DNA from 2 places in the Nonomuraea sp. NPDC049646 genome. Region 1 is predicted to be linked to the other one. Evidence: riboswitches for the same ligand, from Rfam matches in the RefSeq annotation. Region 1 holds a riboswitch; the other holds the start of a gene.
The links. Region 1 has a riboswitch for S-adenosylmethionine ahead of ACIBQ8_RS27620 (aminotransferase class V-fold PLP-dependent enzyme). Riboswitches for the same ligand answer to the same signal wherever they lie in the genome.

Region 1 (11,022 bases):
TCATCGACGAGATCGACGCCGTCGGCCGCCACCGCGGCGCCGGCCTGGGCGGCGGTCACGACGAGCGCGAGCAGACCCTCAACCAGCTGCTCGTCGAGATGGACGGCTTCGACGTCAAGGGCGGCGTCATCCTCATCGCCGCGACCAACCGGCCCGACATCCTCGACCCGGCGCTGCTGCGTCCGGGCCGTTTCGACCGGCAGGTCACGGTCGACCGTCCCGACCTGGAGGGCCGCAAGGGCATCCTCAAGGTCCACGGTCGCGGCAAGCCGTTCGCGCCCGACGTCGACCTCGACGTCATCGCGCGCCGCACCCCCGGGTTCACCGGCGCCGACCTGGCCAACGTGATCAACGAGGCGGCCCTGCTCACCGCGCGGGCCGACCAGAAGCTGATCACGATGGAGGTCCTCGAGGAGTCGATCGACCGTGTCATGGCAGGGCCCGAGCGCAAGTCGCGGGTCATGTCCGACAAGGAGAAGAAGATGATCGCCTACCACGAGGGCGGTCACGCGCTGGTGGCGCACGCGCTGCCCAACTCCGACCCGGTCCACAAGATCACGATCCTGTCCCGCGGCCGCGCGCTCGGTTACACGATGACGCTGCCGATGGAGGACAAGTTCCTGGCCACCAGGTCCGAGATGATGGACCAGCTCGCGATGCTGCTCGGCGGCCGCGCGGCGGAGGAGCTCGTCTTCCACGAGCCCACCACCGGCGCCTCCAACGACATCGAGAAGGCCACGGCGGTCGCCCGCCGCATGGTGACCGAGTACGGCATGAGCGAGCAGCTCGGCGCCCGTAAGTTCGGCACCGGCCAGGCCGAGGTCTTCCTCGGCCGCGAGATGGGCCACGAGCGCGACTACTCCGAGAAGATCGCCTCCTCCATCGACGAGGAGGTCCGCCGGATGATCGAGACGGCGCACGACCAGGCCTGGGACATCCTGGTCGAATACCGCGACGTGCTCGACAACCTGGTGCTGGAGCTCATGGAGAAGGAGACCCTCTCCCGCGAGCAGGTCCTGCAGATCTTCGCCCCGGTGGTCGTCAAGGAGCACCGGCCCTCGTACGCGGGCTACGGCAAGCGGCTGCCCTCCGACCGCCCGCCGATCCTGACCCCGAAGGAGCAGTCGGCCAACGGCTCGCTCACCTCCGGTCACCAGGACGCCTTCCAGTCCGGGGACAGTGCGTGACCCAGCACGAGGTTGACCTGGGGCGGATCGAGAAGGCCGTACGCGAGATCCTCTACGGCATCGGCGAGGATCCCGACCGCGACGGCCTGCTCGAAACGCCCGCCAGGGTCGCCCGCGCGATGGCCGAGCAGTTCTCCGGGCTCGGCCAGACCCCCGAAGACGTGCTCAACAAGGTCTTCGACGTCGACCACGACGAGATGGTGCTGGTGCGGGACATCGAGGTCTACTCGACCTGCGAGCACCATCTGGTCCCGTTCCACGGCGTGGCCCACGTGGGCTACATCCCCAACGAGCGCGGCCAGGTGACCGGGCTGTCCAAGCTGGCCCGGCTGGTCGACGTCTTCGCCCGCCGTCCGCAGGTGCAGGAGCGCATGACCTCGCAGATCGCCGACGCTCTCATGCGGGTGCTGGAGCCGCGCGGGGTCATCGTGGTGGTCGAGGCCGAACACCTGTGCATGACGATGCGCGGCGTGCGCAAGCCGGGGGCCAAGACGGTCACGTCGGCGGTCCGCGGCGACTTCCGTACCAGCGACAAGACCCGCTCCGAGGCGATGGCGCTGATTCTCGGCAGGTGACGATCGTTATCCACAACTGGGGACCCGAGATGTCGGCAGGTGTGGGGGAACGCCTAGGCTTGCCCCATGACTAGCGTGCCCATCAACGTGCCGGGCGGTACGGAGCGGTGCCTCGTCATGGGCGTGGTCAACGTGACCCCCGACTCCTTCTCCGACGGCGGCCTGTGGTTCGACGAAGAGGCCGCCGTCCGGCACGGGCTCGACCTGGTGCGGGAGGGGGCCGACATCGTCGACGTGGGCGGTGAGTCCACCCGTCCCGGCGCCGCGCGGGTGTCGCTGGAGGAGGAGCTGGCCAGGGTCGTCCCGGTGATCCGGGCGCTCGACGCCGAGGGCGTGGCCGTCAGCGTCGACACGATGCGCGCCGAGGTCGCCAGGGCCGCGGTCGAGGCGGGCGCCAGGCTCGTCAACGACGTCAGCGGCGGCCTGGCCGACCCGGAGATGCCGCGCGTGGTCGCCGCGACGGGAGCGCCCTACGTGGTGATGCACTGGCGCGGCCACAGCCATGACATGGACAGCCGCGCCGTCTACGCCGACGTCGTGACAGAGGTGCGCGAGGAGCTCAGCAAGCGGGTCGATCTCGTGCTGGCCGAGGGGGTGTCCCCCGAGCAGATCGTGCTCGACCCCGGCCTCGGCTTCGCCAAGAACGCCGAGCACAACTGGGCGTTGCTGGCCGGCATCCCGCAGCTCGCCGAGCTGGGCTACCCGCTGCTGATCGGAGCCTCGCGCAAGCGCTTCCTCGGGCGGCTGCTGGCCGGCCCCGACGGCGCGCCCCGCCCGTTCAGCAGGAGCGACGACGCAACGCTGGCGGTCACCGCGCTGGCGGCTCAGGCGGGGGCCTGGTGCGTGCGCGTGCACGAGGTAGGTCCCAATGCCGATGCCGTGCGCGTGGCGGCCGCATGGAAGAGAGCCGGAGCAGGCACATGAGCGTCGACACCGCCGCCATCGAGACGGTCAACCAGGAGTTCTACACCGCGATCGAGAGCGCCGATCTCGACAAGATGACCGAGATCTGGGCCGAGGACACCGCCGACGACCAGGTGAGCTGCGTCCATCCGGGCTGGACGTTGCTGACCGGCCGGTCGGAGGTGCTGCGGTCGTGGGCGCTGATCATGGCCAACACCACCTACATCCAGTTCGTGCTGACCGACGTCAACACCACCGTGCTGGGCGACGTGGCCGTGCTCACCTGCGTGGAGAACATCCTGACGGCGGGCGAGGAGGGTGAGTCCAGCTTCGCCGCGGGCAAGGTGGTGGCGAGCAACGTCTACATCCGCACCTCGCAGGGCTGGCGGTTGTGGATGCACCACGGCTCCCCGGTGCTCCAGGGAGACGACGACGAGGACGAGGAGGGCGAGCTTGAGGTCTGACCGCATCGCTCTCAAGGGCCTGCGGGCCAGGGGCAGGCACGGCGTGCTGCCCGCCGAGCGGGAGCTCGGCCAGGAGTTCGTGATCGACGCGACGTTGTTCCTCGACACCGCCCCGGCGGCGGCCGGCGACGACCTCACCAAGACCGTCCACTACGGCGAGCTGGCCCAGGCGCTGGTGGAGGTGGTCGAGGGCGAGCCGGTCGAGCTGATCGAGACGCTGGCCCAGCGGCTGGCCGACGTCTGCCTGGCCAGTGAGCTGGTGCACAGGGCCGAGGTGAGTGTGCACAAACCGGCGGCGCCGATCCCGCTGCCGTTCGACGATGTGATCGTGACGATCGAGCGGAGCCGCGCATGAAGGCCGTCCTCGCTCTCGGCAGCAACCTGGGCGAGCGGTTCCAGACGTTGCAGGGAGCCATCGACACGTTGTTCGACGCCCCCGGCCTGGAGTTCGTCAAGGTGTCCCCGGTCTACGAGACCGACCCGGTCGGGGGGCCGGGAGGCCAGGAGCCGTACCTCAACGCGGTCGTCGTCGCCGAGACCGCGCTGCCGCCGCGTACGCTGCTGGAGCGGGCGCTGGGCGTGGAGAACGCCTTCGGCCGGGTGCGTGCGGAGCGGTGGGGGCCGCGTACGCTCGACGTCGACCTGATCGTCGTGGGCGAGACCGTGTCCGACGACCCCGAGCTGACGTTGCCGCATCCCCGCGCCCACGAGCGCGCTTTCGTGCTGGTGCCCTGGTCGGTGATCGACCCCGAGGCCACGGTGCCGGGCCGGGGCCGGGTGGCCGACCTGCTGGCCGAGCTCGACCGGCACGGCGTGCGCCTGCGTGACGACCTGAAGCTGCAGAGGCCCGATTGAAGCCGACGCATCCCGGCCGGCTGGCCGCTCTCCTGCTCGTCGTCGCCCTGGTCGTCTGGGCGGCGGTCCGGCATTTCTACTCCGACCTGCCCATCATGCCCTGGACGGCCATCCCGACCGTGCTGCTGCTCGCCCTCGGCGAGGGTTACAGCGGGTGGGTGACCAAGGCCAGGATCGCCAGGAAACCCGACACCAAGCCGGTCGAGCCGCTGGCGGTGGCCCGGCTGGCGGCGCTGGCCAAGGCGTCGGCGTACGCGGGGGCGGTGTTCGCCGGGATGTTCGCCGGGTTCGCCGCGTACACGCTGCAGATCTTCGACCGGGAGACGCCGCGCTCGGAGTTCTTCGTGGCGGCCGGGTCGTTCGTGGCCTGCGTGGTGCTCGTCTGCGCGGCCCTGTACCTGGAGCACTGCTGCCGGATCCCGAAGGACTCCGACGAGCGCAAACCCGACTAGCGGCGGCGGCCGAAGAGGTAGATGACCGGCAGCGTGCAGATCAGCGGCCCGACGATGGCGATCGGCCGTTCCAGCCACCACTTCAGGTCGGGCGGGATCTTCGTGCCGAGGCTGCCGAACAACCACCACGACAGCCCTAAGGCGATCGCCATGCCGGTCGTGTGGAACAGGAACAGCGGCAGGGCGTAGCGGTTGATGAAGGAGTTGGCGCGGGCCCAGCGGGGGCGTTCGAGCACGCGTTCCATGGCCGGGCGCAGCACCTCGACCAGGCCGATCTGGAAGATCAGCAGGGCGACGATGACGAACGTGGGCGGCGCCATGTTCGACCACTTGTCGCCCGGCACGCCCACCATCGAGCCCGGGTAGATGCCCGAGTAGACCAGGCCGATCAGGGCGAACAGGCCGGTCCACAGGATGCCGACGTCGTACCGCCGGGGCAGGACGACGATCCGGTCGTAGAAGAAGCCCGCCTGGTGGGCCAGCCCCCAGACGATGATCATGTTGAGCCAGCCGGCCCACTCGTAGCCGTAGCGGAAGCGCACGACGTCGACGACCAGGGCCGAGCCGCCGAGCCAGATCAGGGCCAGCACGTCGTAGCGCCGGTGCAGCCACAGGGCCACCGGCAGCAGCGCGATCAGCACCAGGTAGACGCCGAGGAACCACAGCGGGCTGAGCACGAGCAGCACCACCCGCCACATCCACTCCACGTGGAACGCCCAGGTGACGACCGCCCCGACGGAGATCCACACGCCGCACAGGAACAGCGCGGGCAGGGACAGCGCGCGGATGCGCCGCCAGACGAACGCCCCGATGCCGACGCCGCGCGCCTGGGCCCGGTTCCAGGACAGCAGGTGCACGTGGCCGCCGACGTAGAAGAACAGCGGCAGCACCTGGAGCAGCCAGGTCAGGATCCACAACCCGGAGGTGAAGCCGAGCGGGCTGGTGGGCTCGGGCCCGCTGGGCTTCCACTCCAGGATCGTGAACGCCCAGTGCCAGACCACCACGACGATGAGGCTGAGGGCGCGCAGCCAGTCGACGTACTTGTCGCGTTCGGGAGCGGTGCTCACTTGTCGATGTCACCCACGACGAAGAACATCGAGCCCAGAATGGCGATCATGTCGGCCACCAGGTTCCCCGGCAGCAGCTCGCGCAGCGCCTGGACGTTGCCGAACGACGCCGAGCGCAGCTTGAGCCGCCACGGCGTCTTGTCGCCCTTGGAGACCAGGTAGTAGCCGTTGATGCCGAGCGGGTTCTCGGTCCACGCGTACGTGTGGCCCTCGGGCACCTTGAGCACCTTCGGCAGGCGCTGGTTGACGGGCCCTGGAGGCAGCTCGCGCAGCCGGGCGACGCACGCGTCGGCCAGGTCGAGCGAGACCTTGAGCTGCTCGAACAGCACCTCGAACCGGGCATGGCAGTCGCCGTCGCGCCGGGTGACGACCGTGACCGGCAGCTCCCCGTAGGCCAGGTACGGGTCGTCGCGCCGCAGGTCGAGGTCCACGCCGGAGGCGCGGGCGATGGGCCCGCTGACGCCGTACTGGAGGATCTGCTCGCGGGTCAGCACGCCGACGCCCTTGGTGCGGGCGAGGAAGATCTCGTTGTTCAGGATGAGGCCCTCGATGTCGGGCACCCGGCGGCGGGTCTCGGCGACGGCCGCGGCGACCCGGTCGAGCCAGCCGAGCGGCAGGTCCTCCTTGAGGCCGCCGACCCGGTTGAACATGTAGTGCATGCGGCCGCCGGAGATCTCCTCCATGACGGCCTGGATGCGCTCGCGCTCGTCGAAGGCGTAGAAGACGGGGGTGATCGCGCCCAGTTCGAGGGGGTAGGAGCCGAGGAACATCAGGTGGTTGAGCACCCGGTTGAGCTCGGCCAGCAGCGTACGCGCCCACACGGCCCTGACCGGCGTCTCCATGCCGAGCAGCCGTTCGGCGGCCAGCACGACGCCCAGCTCGTTGGCGAACCCCGACAGCCAGTCGTGCCGGTTGGCGAGCATGATGATCTGACGGTAGTCGCGGACCTCGAACAGCTTCTCCGCGCCCCTGTGCATGTAGCCGATGATCGGCTCGGCCGCCTCGATGCGCTCGCCGTCGAGGGTGAGCCGGAGCCTGAGCACGCCGTGCGTGGAGGGATGCTGGGGGCCGATGTTGAGGATCATGTCCTCGGTCGCCAGCTCCTTCGCGCCGGCGCCGATCCCGACCACGCGTTCCTTCATAGGGCCCATGCTGCCACCGTCCCACGGGGTGATCCAGCGTGGGGGATGGTCAAGGAATCGTATGGCAACGCATCCCGAAGCCAGACATGGGGATCAATACCGGGAACGGGGGGAGAAAGCACTGTGAAGAGAGTCCTGTTTGATGTGGCGGCCCTGATCTCCCGGGTGGTACTCGGTGTGATCTTCGTGGCGCACGGCTGGCAGAAGTGGCAGGGCGGGCTCGGTGCCGCGGCGGGGCAGTTCCGCGAGATGGGCGTGCCCATGCCCGAGTTGTCGGCCGGATTCGCCGCCATCGTCGAACTGGTCGGCGGCGCCCTGTTGATCCTCGGCCTGCTGGTCCGGCCGGTGGCGTTGCTGCTGCTCATCGACATGATCGGCGCGATCGTCTTCGTGCACGCGGGCCATGGGGTGTTGTCGCAGACCGGGGGATGGGAGCTGCCGGGCGCGCTCGGGGCGCTGTCCCTGATGCTCGCCGCGCTGGGCGGCGGCCGCATCGGCCTCGACGGCATCTTCCACTCGACGTACCGCCGCCGCAGGGAACGCCAGATCGCCGAGGACGACCTCGCCGCGCACCGGCCGGCCCGCCGCGCCGAGCCGACGACGGTCGTCACCGAGGGGCCGGTCGCGCAGGCCGGGCCCGAGGGCGGCCCGACGACGCCGGCCCGGCCCGCAGGCGAGGCCGAGCAGCCCAATGTGCCGCGGCAGCCCAACGCGCCGCGTCCCGGGCACCTCAACGACGAGGACATGCGGGACATCGACGCCCTGGTGTCCGACGAGCCGCACCAGCAGAAGCCGCCCAACCGCTGAGCCTCAGCGGCTGACCAGGTCGCGCAGGGCCTCGATCAGGCGGTCGACGTGCTCCTGCGTGCTGCCGATGCCGATGGAGGCGCGCACCGCCGAGGCGGTGCCGTCCTCGCAGCCCCCGTCCGAGGTGCCCAGCAGGTGCCGGACGAACGGGTGCGCGCAGAACTTCCCGTCCCGCACGCCGATGCCGTACTCGCCGGACAGCGCCTCGGCCACCTCCCGGGCCGAGTAGCCGTCCACGACGAACGACACGATCCCCACCCGCGGGTGGTCCTCGCCCCACAACGACAGCTCGCGCACCCCGTCGATCGAGGCCAGACCGGTGCGCAGCCGGGCGATCAGGCGCTCCTCCTCGCGCACCAGCTCCGTCCACCCCGTGGCGGTGAGCGCGTCGCAGGCGGCGGCCAGGGCGATGGCGCCGAGCACGTTGGGGGTGCCGGCCTCGTGGCGGGGCTCGGGGTCGTCGTGCCACTCGGTGGTCTCGCCCACCGAGCGCACCGCGCCGCCGCCCTTCAGGTACGGCTCGCCCGCCGCCAGCCAGTCACGGCGTCCGATCAGCACGCCGGCGCCGAAGGGCGCGTACAGCTTGTGGCCGGAGAAGGCGACGTAGTCCAGGTCGAGCGCGGTCAGGTTGAGCCTGCGGTGCGGGACGAGCTGGGCCGCGTCCACCAGGATCCGGGCGCCGTGCCGGTGGGCGATGTGGGCGAGGGCGGCGATGGGCCACAGCTCGCCGGTGACGTTGGAGGCGGCGGTGACCACGAGCAGCTTGGGGCCCTCGATCCCGGCCAGCGCCTCGTCGGCGGCGCGGACGGCCGCGCCGGGGAAGGCGGGCGGCGCCAGGCGCACGGACCGCTCCCAGGGCAGCAGCGAGGCGTGGTGCTCGGAGTCGAAGACGACGACGGTCGTGCCCTCGGGCAGGCAGCCGGCCAGCAGGTTGGTGGCGTCGGTGGTGTTGCGGGTGAAGATGACGGCGTCGTCCGGGCGGGCGCCGACGAAGGCCCGGACCGTGTGGCGGGCCTGCTCGTAGCGGGCGGTGGTGAGCTGGGAGGCGTAGCCCGCGCCGCGGTGGACGCTGGAGTAGGCCGGGAGCGCGGCGGCGACGGCGGCGCTGACCGGCTCAAGACAGGGCGCGCTGGCCGCGTAGTCGAGGTTGGCGTAGCTCACCAGCCGGCCGCCCTTGACCGGCACTTCGAGGTCGGCGCCGAGCACGGCGGGGATCGACCGCCCGGAGGCGGCGGCGGGGGCGGGGGCCTCGGCGGCGGCCTGGGCGGGGACGGAGTTGAAGATCGTCAGAGTGGACACGGCACAGCTCCTCACGGGTCGGTCGGACCCCTGGAAGCAGCCACGGAGCCCGCGCTTGCCCGCCACACCTCGTGACGGACCAGGTCTTCACCCGGGGCACCCCGCCGCGGACGCGAGGGTTGCCGGCCAGCTAGCCGGGGCTTGTCGCTGGCACTCATGACCTACGACGGCACTATAACCGACACCCGGGCATGATTCGCAAGCTCAGCAGGTCAACCCGTCTCATAAGATGAAATAGTGCGCTTTGATCCCTGGAATCCGGATTTCGTCGTCGACCCCTATCCGGCGTACGACGAGCTGAGGCGCGAGGCGCCCGTCCGCTACTTCGAGCCGTCCAACCAGTGGCTGATCTCCCGGCACGCCGACGTGAACGCGCTGCTCCGGGACCGGCGGCTGGGCCGCGACTACACCCACGTCGCCACGCACGAGGAGTTCGGCCGGCAGCCTGCGCCGGAGTTCCAGGAAGCCTTCTGGCGGGTCAGCAGGAACGGCATGCTGGAGGTCGAGCCGCCGGACCACACGAGGCTGCGCCGGCTGGTGTCCAAGGCGTTCACGCCGCGCATGGTCGAGTCGCTGCGCCCGCGCGTCCGGGCCATCGCCGAGGGCCTGATCGACGCCTACGTCGAGAAGGGCGGCGGCGACCTGATCGCCGAGGTCGCCGAGCCGCTGCCGGTCACCGTCATCGCCGAGATGCTCGGCGTGCCCGAGCAGGACCGTCACCTGCTGCGCCCCTGGTCGGCCGACATGTGCGGCATGTACGAGCTCAACCCCAGCCTGGAGACCCAGCACCAGGCGGTCCGCGCGGCCGAGGAGTTCGAGTCCTACCTCAAGGACCTGGCCCGCGACCGGCTCGCGAACCCCGGCGAGGACCTGGTCAGCGCCCTGGCCGCGATCCCCGAGCTGACCCTCGACGAGCTGGCCGGCACCTGCGTGCTGCTGCTCAACGCCGGCCACGAGGCCACGGTCAACGTCACCGGCAACGGCTGGCGGGCCCTGCTGAAGAACCCCGGGGAGCTGGCCCGGCTGCGCGCCGACCGTTCGCTGCTGCCGACCGCCATCGAGGAGCTGCTGCGCTACGACACCCCGTTGCAGCTCTTCGAGCGCTGGGTGCTGGAGGACATCGAGGTGCACGGCGTGCGGATCCCGCGCGGCTCGGAGGTCGCCTGCCTGTTCGGCTCGGCCAACAGGGACCCCGAGGTGTTCGAGGACCCGGACCGGCTCGACCTGGGCCGTCCGGACAACCCGCACATCTCCTTCGGCGCCGGCATCCACTTCTGCCTGGGCGCGCCGCTGGCCAGGATCGAGCTGACGGAGTCGTTCACCGCCCTGCTGGACCGGGTCGGGACGATCGAGCTGCGCGCCGAGCCGGTCTACAAGCCGGGCTTCGTCATCCGCGGCCTGCGCTCGCTCGACCTCGACGTCACCGGCTCTGGCTGAGCCAGCCGAACCCGCCGAGCCCGGCCGGATCGATCAGCTCGCCCTCCTCCGACGCCCTCGACAACGCGCGCACGTAGCCGCGCGGATCGGTGCGGGCGAGCTCGACCGGCGGCCGGGCGCCGGTGAGGCCCAGCGCCCGCAACATGTCACGCTGTGTGGACAAGGTTGTGGATATCGCGCCGGCCCGCCGCCCGGCCTCGGCGCACGCGTCGAGCGCGACGTGGGCGGTGATGTCGCAGGTCCCGTCGGGGACGGGGGCGACGACCGCGCCGTCGCGGTAACCGGTCAGCGTGCCACAGAGCGGTCGGTTATCCACAGGGTGTGCATAATCCACGGCTATCGCCCGGCCGCGGGCGAGGCGTACCAGAACGGAGGCCCAGGCGTCGTCACGGGGACGGCCGATCTCGGCGCGGGTGCCCACGTGCGGCAGCGGCCACCAGCGGTCGAGCCACTCGCGGTCGGCGGGCCGCAGCGGGCCGCCGAGGCGCTCCTCCCCGGTGCGGGTGTTGACCATGACCAGGCGCGGGCCGCCGGAGGTCTGCTCGGCCACGTCGATAGGGATGTTGTCGAGCCACTCGTTGGCCACGGCCAGGCCGGTGATGCTGGACGGCAGGCAGCGGCGCCACTCGACCTCGTCGGGCAGGCCAGGGGGCCTGGGCGACAGGTCGACGCACGTGACCCGGAGCCGGTCGCGCAGAGCGGGCTCGGCCAGGTCGAGGACGCGGCGGACCAGCACGCCCTCGCCCGAGCCGATGTCGACCAGGTCGAGCCACTCGGGTGAGCCGAGGTCGTCGTCGACCTCCGCCAGCAGGGTCAGGATCGCCTCGGCGAACA
Region 2 (11,022 bases), on a different contig from region 1:
GTCAGCCCGGTCGCCGCGACGGCCGCCGGCACGCCCGTCCTGAGGGCGAACAGGTCGGCGGCCCACAGGTTGAACGAGAACTCCAGCGCCACGCAGCAGAACAGCACGCCCCCGGCCAGATGGAAGCGCCACCCGCCGCCCGCCCGCACCGGGACGGCCTCCCCGGCGAGCATGCCGCCCTGCCCGCCGGCGGCCCGCCGGGGCGCGGGCCAGGAGCGGCCCAGCGACAAGGCCAGCAGGACGCTGACGGCCGGGGTGACCAGCAGGGCGGCCCGCCAGCCGAGCGCGCTCTGCGCCACCTGGCTGAGCACGAACGTCGCCACCATCCCCACCAGCACGCCCACGGCGTTGGCCTCGCTGAGCGCGGCCGGCCCGGCGGCCCCGTGATGGTCGCTGAGCTCGGCCATCGCCGCGTAGAGCATGACCGAGCCGAAGCCGCCGGCCACGCCGTAGCCGAGCAGCGTCAGGGGCAGCGCGGAGGCGGCCATGACCAGCAGCACGCCGGCGTTCATCCCGGCCAGGCCGAGCCAGCACGTCGAGCGCCGGCCGAGCAGCCTGGTGAGCAGGGGGAGCGCGAGCCCGGCGGCGATCGTCCCGACCGCCATGGCGGTGCCGTGCAGCCCGGCGACGGTGGCCGTGGTGCGCTGGTCGGCGCGCAGGAGCGGGAGGGCGGCGCTCAGGCCGTACACGAACGTGGCGAACGTGCCGAGCAGGAAGTAGATGAGCCAGGTAGGACGGTCCCGGACGAGTCTGATGGGCACTGAGACCGTCGACACGCGGCAGCCTCCGTCATTGGCAGTGAACCCGACTTCTCATGTTAAAGCAGGGCGTCGAGTTGGGACTCCAGCCACTTGTGCGGCGGCAGCGCGGTGGCCGCCTCGTGCAGCCGGTCGCGGCGCCGCCGGCGTTCGTCCTCGGGCATCACCAGGGCCTGGTGCAGCGCGTCCGCCGTGCCGCTCACGTCGTAGGGGTTGACCACCAGCGCGTACGGCCCCAGCTCGGCCGCCGCCCCCGCCTCGCGCGAGAGCACCAGGGCGCAGCGCGGCGACAGGACCGGCCCCTCCTTGGCGACCAGGTTCATGCCGTCACGGATGGGGTTGACCAGCAGCACGTCCGCCAGCCGGTAGGCGGCCAGCGAGCGCGGGTAGTCGTCGTTGACGTTGAGGATGACCGGGTCCCAGTCCTCGGTGGCGTACTCGTCCTCGATCTCGCGCGCGCAGCGCTGCACCGACGCGGTGTACTCGCGGTATTCGGGCAGGTCGTGCCGGCTGGGATAGGCGAAGGCCAGGTGGACCACCTTGCCGTGCCACTCCGGATGGGCGGCCAGGAACTCCCGGTAGGCCAGCAGGCCGCGCACGATGTTCTTGGACAGCTCGGTGCGGTCGATGCGGACGATCAGCCGGCGTCCGACCACCTGTTCGGCCAGCGCTGCCATGTGCGACTCGACGTCGGGCTCGCAGGCCCGCGCCCACAGCGCCGCGCCGTCCACGCCCAGGCTGTGCACGCCGACGCGGGTCGTCCTGCCCTCGTGGGCGACCGTGCCGGCCGCGCGGTCCACCCGCGCGCCCAGCAGCGCCTCGCAGCAGTCCATGAACGCCGCCGCCCACCGGGCGGTGAGGAAGCCCGCGTGGTCGGCCCCAAGGATGCCGTCGAGCACCTCCCTGGTGACCGCGTCGGGCAGCAGGGAGAAGTACTCGGGAGGCGCCCACGGCGTGTGGCTGAAGTGGGCGATGCGCAGGTCGGGCCGCTCGGCGCGGAGCATCGCCGGGGTGAGCGTCAGGTGGTAGTCCTGGACCATCACCCGCGCGCCGTGCCCCGCCTCCTCGGCCAGCGCCAGCGCGAACGCGCCGTTGTAGTCGCGGTAGGACTCCCATTCGCGCCGGAACTTGGTGCCGAAACTGGGGGAGTTGGGGATGTCGTACAGCAGGTGGTTGACGAACCACAGGGTCGAGTTGGCCACGGCGTTGTAGGCGCGGTGGAAGGTGGCCGCGGGGATGTCGAGCATCCGCAGGGCGCCCGTGTCGTAGCCGCCGCGGTCGAGCCGGCCCCCCGGGGCCAGGCGCACGGCGCTGCGGTCGCCGTCGGACAGCGCGGCGCACACCCACAGCACGCCGTGCTCCTTGGCCACCCCCGACAGGCCCGACACGAGGCCGCCACCACCGCGTTTCATGGTCAGCTCACCGTCGTCGTCGACGGTGAAGGAGACCGGCCCGCGGTTGGACGCCACGAGAACGCTGTTCATTTGGGCTCCCTTCGCCCATAGGATCCCAGCTATGGCGCTAGATGAGCTAACCGAGGAACTCGCCCGCTCGGCCGCGGCCGGAGACCATCGCGCGCTCGGCGAGCTCCTGGCCAGGATCGAGCCTGACGTGATGCGCCACTGCGCCCGGATCCTGCCCTATCACCAGGACGCGGAAGAAGCCTCGCAGGACACTCTGCTGGCCGTGGCGCGCAACATCGGCCGGTTCGAGGGGCGGGCCAGGTTCAGCACCTGGCTGCACATCGTGACCGCCAACTGCGCGCGCACCACCTACCGCTCGCTGAAGCGCAGGGCCGCCGAGCAGACGTCGGAGGAGCTGCCGATGCAGAAGCCGGACGCGCGGCGGGTCAGCGTGATCGCCGGCTCGCGGCTCGACCTGCTCGACGCGATGGAGGCGCTGGAGGCCGACAAGCCCGACCTGGCCCAGGCGCTGGTGCTGCGCGACATCGTCCAGCTCGACTACAACGAGGTGGCCGAGCAGCTCAACATCCCGCTCGGCACCGCCAAGTCCCGCATCCACCAGGCCCGCAAGTACGTGCAGGGAGTCCTCGGGGAGGACTATCGGTGAGACGTGTCCTCTCGCATGCTGAGACGGGTGGTTGTTTCCACCACTTGAGAAGGTAGAGTCCTTTTCGAACAACTGAATATTGCTCATCCAGAGGGGTGGAGGGACCGGCCCTGCGAAGCCCCGGCAACCCTCCCGGCTTGTGCTCGCGACCTGGCGAGGCCGACCGGGACAAGGTGCCAATTCCGGTTCGCGGTCAAGGTGGCCGCGGGCGAAGATGAGGGAAGGCCTCGCTTCATGTCGCTCGACTTTGGTCCTGCCGTCGCTCTGTCCTGCCGCGAGTGCGGCACGCGCTACCCCCTGGGCCCCAGCTTCGCCTGCCTGGAGTGTTTCGGGCCGCTCGAAGCGGCCTACTCCTTCGGCCAGGTGACCCGCGCGGACATCGAGTCCGGCCCCGCCAACATCTGGCGCTACCGCTCCCTGCTCCCGGTCCCCGCCGACGTGGCGAGCAAGCCCAACATGAACCCGGGCTGGACGAAGCTGGTCAAGGCCGGCAACCTCGGCAAGGCGCTCGGCATCCGGTCCCTGCACGTCAAGGACGACTCGGGCAACCCCACCCACTCCTTCAAGGACCGGGTGGTCGCCATCGCCGTCGAGGCGGCCAGGAACTTCGGGTTCCACACGCTCTCCTGCTCCTCCACGGGCAACCTCGCCGGCGCGGTCACCGCCGCCGCCGCGCGGGCCGGCCTCGACGCGTGCGTGTTCATCCCGGCCGACCTCGAAGCAGCCAAGATCGCCATGGCCCGGGTGTTCGGCGGCCGGCTGATCGGCATCGACGGCACGTACGACGAGGTCAACAGGTTCTGCTCGGAGCTGATCGGCGACCCGCTGGGCGAGCGGTGGGGGTTCGTCAACGTCAACCTGCGGCCCTACTACGCCGAGGGGTCCAAGACGCTCGCGTACGAGATCGCCGAGCAGCTCGGCTGGCGGCTGCCGGAGCAGATCGTCATCCCCATCGCCTCCGGCTCCCAGCTCACGAAGATCGACAAGGGGTTCAAGGAGCTGATCGCGCTCGGGCTGGTCGAGGACACGCCGTACAAGGTGTTCGGGGCGCAGGCGGCCGGGTGCTCGCCGGTCTCGGCGGCGTACAAGGCGGGGCACGACGTCGTCCAGCCGGTCAAGCCGGACACGATCGCCAAGTCGCTGGCCATCGGCAACCCCGCCGACGGGCCGTACGTGCTGGACATCGCCCGGCGCACGGGCGGGGGCGTCGAGGACGTCACGGACACCGAGATCGTCGCCGCCATCAAGCTCCTGGCCTCCACCGAGGGCATCTTCGCCGAGACCGCGGGCGGCGTCACGGTGGGCGTGCTGAAGAAGCTCGTCGAGTCGGGCAGGCTCGACCCCGAGGCCGAGACGGTGGTCCTGAACACCGGCGACGGCCTGAAGACGCTCGACGCGATCAGCGACGACGCGCGGCCCACCGCCGTGATCCGGCCCTCTCTCGACGCGTTCCGCGCGACTGTCTGACAATCCAGGAAAGGCAACAAAAACCATGAGCGTTTCTGTGCGGATTCCCACCATTCTGCGCACTTACACCGGGGGTAACGCCGAAGTGAGTGGCGAAGGGGCGACTCTTCGTGACGTTCTCGCCAAGCTCGACTCCGACTACCCGGGGATCGGCGCGAGAATTCTGGATGAATCGGGCAAGATTCGTCGTTTTGTCAACGTTTACGTTGGTGATGAGGATGTCCGTTTCGCCGAGGGCCTGGACACTCCCGCCCCGGAAGGCACTCAGATCTCCATCATCCCCGCCGTCGCGGGCGGCTGACCGCCGGACCACCGACTCTTGAAGGCGCCCCTTGTGGGCGCCTTCTTGTTTTAGAACCAAATTCAACCTCGAACGACTCAGCCTTCGATGAAATTAGCGTTTTGTCGGTTGACTCTGTTGCCAAACCCCGTGCCACAGGTATGGTCGAGGGCGATCGTCTGGCTGATTTTCCCAAAAGTCATGCGATTACGGGTCTCGCGAAGGAATGGGCGAGATCTGCGAGCCCAGTAAGAGGAGTCGGAAGTGGCGCAGGGCACCGTCAAGTGGTTCAACGCGGACAAGGGCTACGGCTTCATCGCGGTAGACGGTGGTAAGGATGTATTCGTCCATTACTCAGCGATCATGATGGACGGGTACCGCTCTCTCGAACAGGGACAGCGCGTCGAGTTCGAGATCACGCAGGGCCAGAAGGGGCCGCAGGCGGAGTCCGTCCGCACGGTCTGATTCACCCTCGCTGGTATGCACCAGGCGGGACGTGCGGCAGCGCAGTCCGTACGGGCTCGCCACTGTTTCCTCCGTCGGCTTCGCACGGCGGGCCGCGCCTCAGGGGGCGGCTCGCCGTACGAACCGGCGCACCCGATGACCTGCCCGATGAGCTGGGGTGGGGTGCCCGTGGCTTGCACTCGGCAGGGTAGAGTGCTAAACAGTTCGTTGGCACTCTGTGTGGCAGAGTGCCAACAACTCGGATCGAGACGATGGGGTCTGCCGAACGGAGATGCAGGCCTATGCCGTCGCGGGCGTCGGCTCGGTCCAGGACACGCCACCCTGCATCTGGGAGGTCTAGCCTTATGGCAGCCAAGATGATCGCGTTTGACGAGGACGCCCGGCGCGGTCTCGAGCGCGGTATGAACCAGCTCGCCGACGCCGTCAAGGTGACCTTGGGCCCCAAGGGGCGCAACGTCGTGCTGGAGAAGAAGTGGGGCGCTCCCACGATCACCAACGACGGCGTCTCCATCGCCAAGGAGATCGAGCTCGAGGACCCGTGGGAGAAGATCGGCGCCGAGCTGGTCAAGGAAGTCGCCAAGAAGACTGACGACGTCGCCGGCGACGGCACCACCACGGCCACCGTGCTCGCCCAGGCTCTGGTGCGCGAAGGTCTGCGCAACGTGGCCGCCGGCGCCAACCCGATGGCCCTGAAGAAGGGCATCGAGGCCGCCGTCGAGCGGGTCAGCGAGGAGCTCTCCAAGCTGGCCAAGGACGTGGAGACCAAGGAGCAGATCGCCTCCACCGCCTCCATCTCCGCCGCCGACCCCGAGATCGGCTCGCTCATCGCCGAGGCGATGGACAAGGTCGGCAAGGAAGGCGTCATCACCGTCGAGGAGAGCAACACCTTCGGCCTGGAGCTCGAGCTCACCGAGGGCATGCGCTTCGACAAGGGCATGACGTCGATGTACTTCGTGACCGACTCCGACCGCATGGAGGCCGTTCTCGAAGACCCGTACATCCTGATCGTCAACAGCAAGGTCTCGGCCAACAAGGACCTGCTGCCGCTGCTCGACAAGGTCGTGCAGTCCGGCAAGCCGCTGCTGATCATCGCCGAGGACGTCGAGGGCGAGGCCCTGGCGACCCTGGTGGTCAACAAGATCCGTGGCCTGTTCCGCTCCGTGGCCGTCAAGGCCCCGGGCTTCGGCGACCGCCGCAAGGCCATGCTGGGCGACATCGCGATCCTGACCGGCGGTCAGGTCATCGCCGAGGAGGTCGGCCTCAAGCTCGAGACCGCCACCCTCGACCTGCTCGGCCGCGCCCGCAAGGTCGTGGTGACCAAGGACGAGACCACCATCGTCGACGGCGCCGGTGACGCCGAGGCGATCTCCGGCCGGGTCAACGAGATCCGCGCCGAGATCGAGCGCACCGACTCCGACTACGACCGCGAGAAGCTGCAGGAGCGCCTGGCCAAGCTGGCCGGTGGCGTGGCGGTCATCAAGGCCGGCGCGGCGACCGAGGTCGAGCTCAAGGAGCGCAAGCACCGCATCGAGGACGCCGTCCGCAACGCCAAGGCGGCCGTCGAGGAGGGCATCGTCCCCGGCGGTGGCGTGGCGCTGCTGCAGGCCGGCGCCAAGGCGTTCGACAAGCTCGAGCTCAACGGCGACGAGGCCACCGGCGCGGCGATCGTGAAGAAGGCTCTTGAGGAGCCCCTCAAGCAGATCGCGGTCAACGCGGGCCTCGAGGGCGGCGTCGTCGTGGAGAAGGTGCGCAACCTGACCCCGGGCGAGGGCCTCAACGCCGCTTCCGGCGAGTACGTCAACATGTTCGACTCCGGGATCATCGACCCGGCCAAGGTGACGCGCTCCGCGCTGCAGAACGCCGCCTCCATCGCGGCGCTCTTCCTCACCACCGAGGCCGTCATCGCCGAGAAGCCCGAGAAGACCCCTGCTGCTCCGGCCGGCATGCCCGGCGGCGGCGACATGGACTTCTAGGCCTCGCCTGGTCGCTGACACATCAGAAGGCGGTTCGGATCTCCAAGGATCCGGCCGCCTTTTGTTGTGTCCGATCCCGTCACGTTTAGTAGTTATTGACTACGGAAAGTAACGACACACGAAGTGACGATTCACCGCACAAAGGAGTAGTTACATGAATTCCCGCACCGCGCGCGTTCTCGGGCTCGGGGCCGTCATGATGGCCGCCGCGGCCGCCATGACGATGCCCGCCCAGGCAGACGACCACGGTTACCTGGACGAGTCCCTGGAGTACGTCGACGTGCCCTACTGCGCGGGCTACCTGGAGCTGTACGACCGCGACTACTGCGCCTCGCCGTCGAGGTGGACGTCGCAGGACGAGCGCGGGGAGATGTCGGAAGAGGGCGAGGAAGGGTCGTCCGAGGAGGGCGAGGACAGGTCGTCCGAGGAGGCCGACGAGAGGTCCGGCGAGCACGGGGACGCCTCCGACGAGGGCCAGGACATGTCGGGCGAGCGCGACGAGAACTCGGACGAGGGCGCGGACATGTCGGACGAGGGCGCGGAAATGTCCGGCGAGCGCGAGGACGTCTCTGACGAGGGCCAGGAGATGTCGGGCGAGCGCGAGGACGTCTCGGACGCCTTCGAGGGCCGGTCGGCCGTCGAGAACGAGGACCTGTCGTCCAACGCCCCCGGGGACTTCACGTTCGCCGACGAGCTGGTGCAGGGCGACTGAACCCCCGTCTGGTGGCGCCGGGCGTACCGAACCCGACGCGGCACCACGGCGAAGGCGCCCCGAACGCGAACGGGGCGCCTTCGCCGCGGTGTTGTGCCGGTCTCAGACGCCGAAGTGCGCGACGACGTGACCGCGGGCCAGCGTGTTGGCGGTGATGTTGAAGCCGACGACGGCCGGGCTCGCGTCGCTGCCGACGCCCAGCTCGTCGACCCCGAGCGCGTGCACCGTGAAGACGTAGCGGTGGGGGGCGCCGGGCGGGGGAGCGGCGCCGCCGTAGTCTTTGGTGCCGTAGTCGTTGCGGGCGTGGACCGCGCCGGCGGGCAGGCCCTTGAAGTCGGGGCCGGTGCCCGCCCCCCTCGGCAGCTCCGTGGTGTCGCCGGGCAGGTCGAACAGCACCCAGTGCCAGAAGCCGCTGCCGGTGGGGGCATCGGGGTCGTGGCAGGTGACGGCGTAGCCGCGGGTGCCCTCGGGCGCGCCCGACCAGCGCAGCTGGGGCGAGACGTTCCCGCCGGTCATCCCCCAGTCGTCGAAGACGTGGAGGTCGTTCAGCCGCTCGCCGTCGCGGATGTCGTCGCTCTCCACCACGAGTGCGGGGACCGGGGGCAGGTGTTCATGCGGAAGGGGTGCGGGCACGGCATCCTCCTAGGTTGACAGCTCCTTCAGGCCATCCTAGAAGCGGCCGTGCCCGCCCTCCGTCAGGTTCCGAGCTGCGCCGGGAGCGGCCTGTCGTGCAGCACCGTGAGCGAGGTGACCGCGCGGGTCAGGACCACGTACAGGCGGGCCAGGCCGCGGGGCTCGGCCTCGACGATGTCGGCCGGCTCCACGACGATCACGTGGTCGTACTCCAGGCCCTTGGCCAGCGTGGCGGGCACGATCAGCAGGCGGTGGTCCTGCGTCGCGTCGGGGTCGAGCACCGCGTGCGGCAGGCCGGACAGCGACTCGGAGACCGCCGCCACCCTCGCGTCGGGGACGATGACCCCGATCGACCCCTCCCTGGCCAGGACCTCCCGGGCGGCCTCGGCGACCGCGCCGCCCGGCCGGACCGTGAGCGAGCCCGCGCCCGGACGCAGCGACCGCGGGGCGGCCAGCGCGGGGGCGATCGAGGGCAGCAGGCGGGCCGCGTAGTCGAGCACCTCGCGCGGGACGCGGAAGCCGAGGGTCAGCTCGGTCACCTCGCCCTCGTCCTGGCCGAGGTGCTTCAGCACGGTCTCCCACGAGCTGGTGGACCACGGCGTGGTGCCCTGGGCCAGGTCGCCGAGCACGGTGGCCGAGCCGTTGCGGCAGCGCCGGCCGAGCGCCCGCAGCTGCATCTCGGACAGGTCTTGGGCCTCGTCCACGACGAGGTGGCCGAGGGACGGGGTGCGTTCCATGAGGTCGCGCAGCTCGTCGAGGAGCGCGGCGTCGGCGGCCGACCATTTGGCGGACTTCCAGCTCCGATAAGGCTTCCGCCAAAGCAGCATTTCCTGCTCGTCAGGCGACAAATCGGTTTTGGCGGCTTTTGTGAGGAATTCTGGGTCGGACAGCAGGCGGTGCAGGACCTGTTCCGGCGTCAGTTTCGGCCACACCGCGTCGACGAGCTGCTTGACCGGCCTCGACCTGGCCACCGCGTCCTGGACCCGGTCGTCGGGCGACTCGCCGCGCTGCTCCATCCGCACGAGCACCTGGTGGGCCAGGCGCTGGGCCAGCGCGGCCCGTCCCGGCGAGTAGCGGGTGGTGCCGCGCAGGGAGGCCACCATCTCGCGCACCTCGTGGTCGGCGACCCGGTAGCGGTAGGCGCCCTTGGTGAACACCAGGCCGTCCTCGGGCTTGACGATGTGCATCCACAGCGCCCGTTCGAGCACCGCGGCCATCCTGGCGTCGCCCTTGATCGCGGAGACCATCGGGTCCTCCTCGGCGGCGTGCTCGCCGAGCAGCCCGGCCACGGTGGTCTGGTCGACCTTGACCTCGCCCAGCGCGGGCAGGACGGAGGAGATGTAGGACAAAAACGCCCGGTTCGGGCCCACGATCATCACGCCCGACCTGGCCAGCCGCTCGCGGTGGGTGAACAGCAGGTACGCGGCCCGGTGGAGGCCCACGGCGGTCTTCCCGGTGCCGGGTGCGCCCTGGACGCACACGGTCTGGGCCAGCGTCGCGCGGACGATCTCGTCCTGGTCGGGCTGGATGGTGGCCACGATGTCGCGCATCGGGCCGGTGCGCGGGCGTTCGATCTCCTCGGTGAGGATCTTCGAGGGGCCGACCTCGCCGCCCTCGCCGAGCGGCTCGTCCTCGAACGCGGTCAGCGCGCCGCCGTGGTAGCCGAAGCGGCGGCGGCGGACGACGCCCATGGGGTCGGCCGGGCTGGCCTGGTAGAACGCGCGGGACACCGGCGCGCGCCAGTCGATGACCAGCGGCCGGCTGGTGCCGTCGTGCACGTGGCGGCGGCCGACGTAGATGGTGCCCGGCAGGTCGTCGCCGCCCTCGCGGTCGAGGCGGCCGAAGAACAGCGGGGTGTCCGGATGGTCGGCGAGGGCGGCCACGCGCTGGTCCAGCAGCGACTGGAGGATCTGCTGCGAGACCCAGTCGCCGGCCGCGTCGGCCGACAACGACTGGGCGTGGGCCCGCATCGCCTTGAGCGCGGCCCTGGACTCGGCCAGGTGGGCCTGCTCGGCGGCGAGCACGTCGGAGGGTATGTCGGGAGCCAGTTGGTGTGTGGGCATGCGAAAGCGCCTCCCAGGGTCGAAAAACGGAGGTGGTCAAGGCAGCGAATCGGCTAGTTTAACGGCGGCCGTCCGGTGCCTCCAAGGCATTTACCGGCGCGCGGCGGGGTAAGGAGGGAAGGTGGCGCGGCTTCGCCTGGTCCTCTCGCCGATGATCCCCACGGTCGCGAGCTTCCTGCTGGCGGCGCTCTGGGGGATGTCGGTCTTCGCCGGGTGGGGGCTGGAGGCGTTCTGCGCGGGCGGCGAGTCCGCGGCGGCGTGCTCCCGGCGTCTCGGCGCGGTCTCCACGGCGTCGGGGCTGTTCGCCGCGCTGGCCGCCTGCGCCACGCTGGCCGCGTGGCTGGTCCCGGCGTCCCGGCAGGACCCGCGCACGTTCGGCCGCTTCATGGGGACGGGGGTCGCCGCATGGCTCGTCGCCGGCGCGGTGCTGTTCCTCGGCGGCCTGCTGGCCAGGTAGCGAACCCCTGAACGAACCCGGCAAAGACCGTATCTCTGAGTGAACGTGGGAATACCGAAAAAGTCGGGCATTTCAGGTGCGTTTGTCGGATCATGGGGGTATGTCGCAGGCGGCGTGATAGTACGCAGGTGAGGGGGGTGGTTC

Region 2: another riboswitch for S-adenosylmethionine. It lies ahead of thrC (threonine synthase); the one in region 1 lies ahead of ACIBQ8_RS27620 (aminotransferase class V-fold PLP-dependent enzyme).

The regions. Positions count from the first base shown of each region.
Region 1 covers NZ_JBITLU010000009.1:251,720-262,741, forward strand. The annotation lists gene ftsH (ATP-dependent zinc metalloprotease FtsH) at 1-1,187, shown strand, start outside; gene folE (GTP cyclohydrolase I FolE) at 1,184-1,762, shown strand; gene folP (dihydropteroate synthase) at 1,880-2,686, shown strand; gene ACIBQ8_RS27585 (nuclear transport factor 2 family protein) at 2,683-3,129, shown strand; gene folB (dihydroneopterin aldolase) at 3,119-3,484, shown strand; gene folK (2-amino-4-hydroxy-6-hydroxymethyldihydropteridine diphosphokinase) at 3,481-3,984, shown strand; gene ACIBQ8_RS27600 (DUF3180 domain-containing protein) at 3,981-4,436, shown strand; gene ACIBQ8_RS27605 (acyltransferase) at 4,433-5,503, opposite strand; gene ACIBQ8_RS27610 (NADH-quinone oxidoreductase subunit D) at 5,500-6,645, opposite strand; gene ACIBQ8_RS27615 (DoxX family protein) at 6,769-7,452, shown strand; gene ACIBQ8_RS27620 (aminotransferase class V-fold PLP-dependent enzyme) at 7,456-8,751, opposite strand; SAM riboswitch class IV at 8,798-8,913, opposite strand; gene ACIBQ8_RS27625 (cytochrome P450) at 8,989-10,188, shown strand; gene ACIBQ8_RS27630 (SAM-dependent methyltransferase) at 10,172-11,022, opposite strand, start outside.
Region 2 covers NZ_JBITLU010000005.1:587,750-598,771, reverse strand. The annotation lists gene ACIBQ8_RS18410 (MFS transporter) at 1-776, opposite strand, end outside; gene ACIBQ8_RS18405 (trehalose-6-phosphate synthase) at 818-2,242, opposite strand; gene ACIBQ8_RS18400 (RNA polymerase sigma factor) at 2,274-2,828, shown strand; SAM riboswitch class I at 2,909-3,049, shown strand; gene thrC (threonine synthase) at 3,063-4,295, shown strand; gene ACIBQ8_RS18390 (MoaD/ThiS family protein) at 4,321-4,596, shown strand; gene ACIBQ8_RS18385 (cold-shock protein) at 4,840-5,040, shown strand; gene groL (chaperonin GroEL) at 5,385-7,013, shown strand; gene ACIBQ8_RS18375 (hypothetical protein) at 7,168-7,725, shown strand; gene ACIBQ8_RS18370 (YbhB/YbcL family Raf kinase inhibitor-like protein) at 7,828-8,358, opposite strand; gene ACIBQ8_RS18365 (HelD family protein) at 8,421-10,421, opposite strand; gene ACIBQ8_RS18360 (hypothetical protein) at 10,543-10,878, shown strand.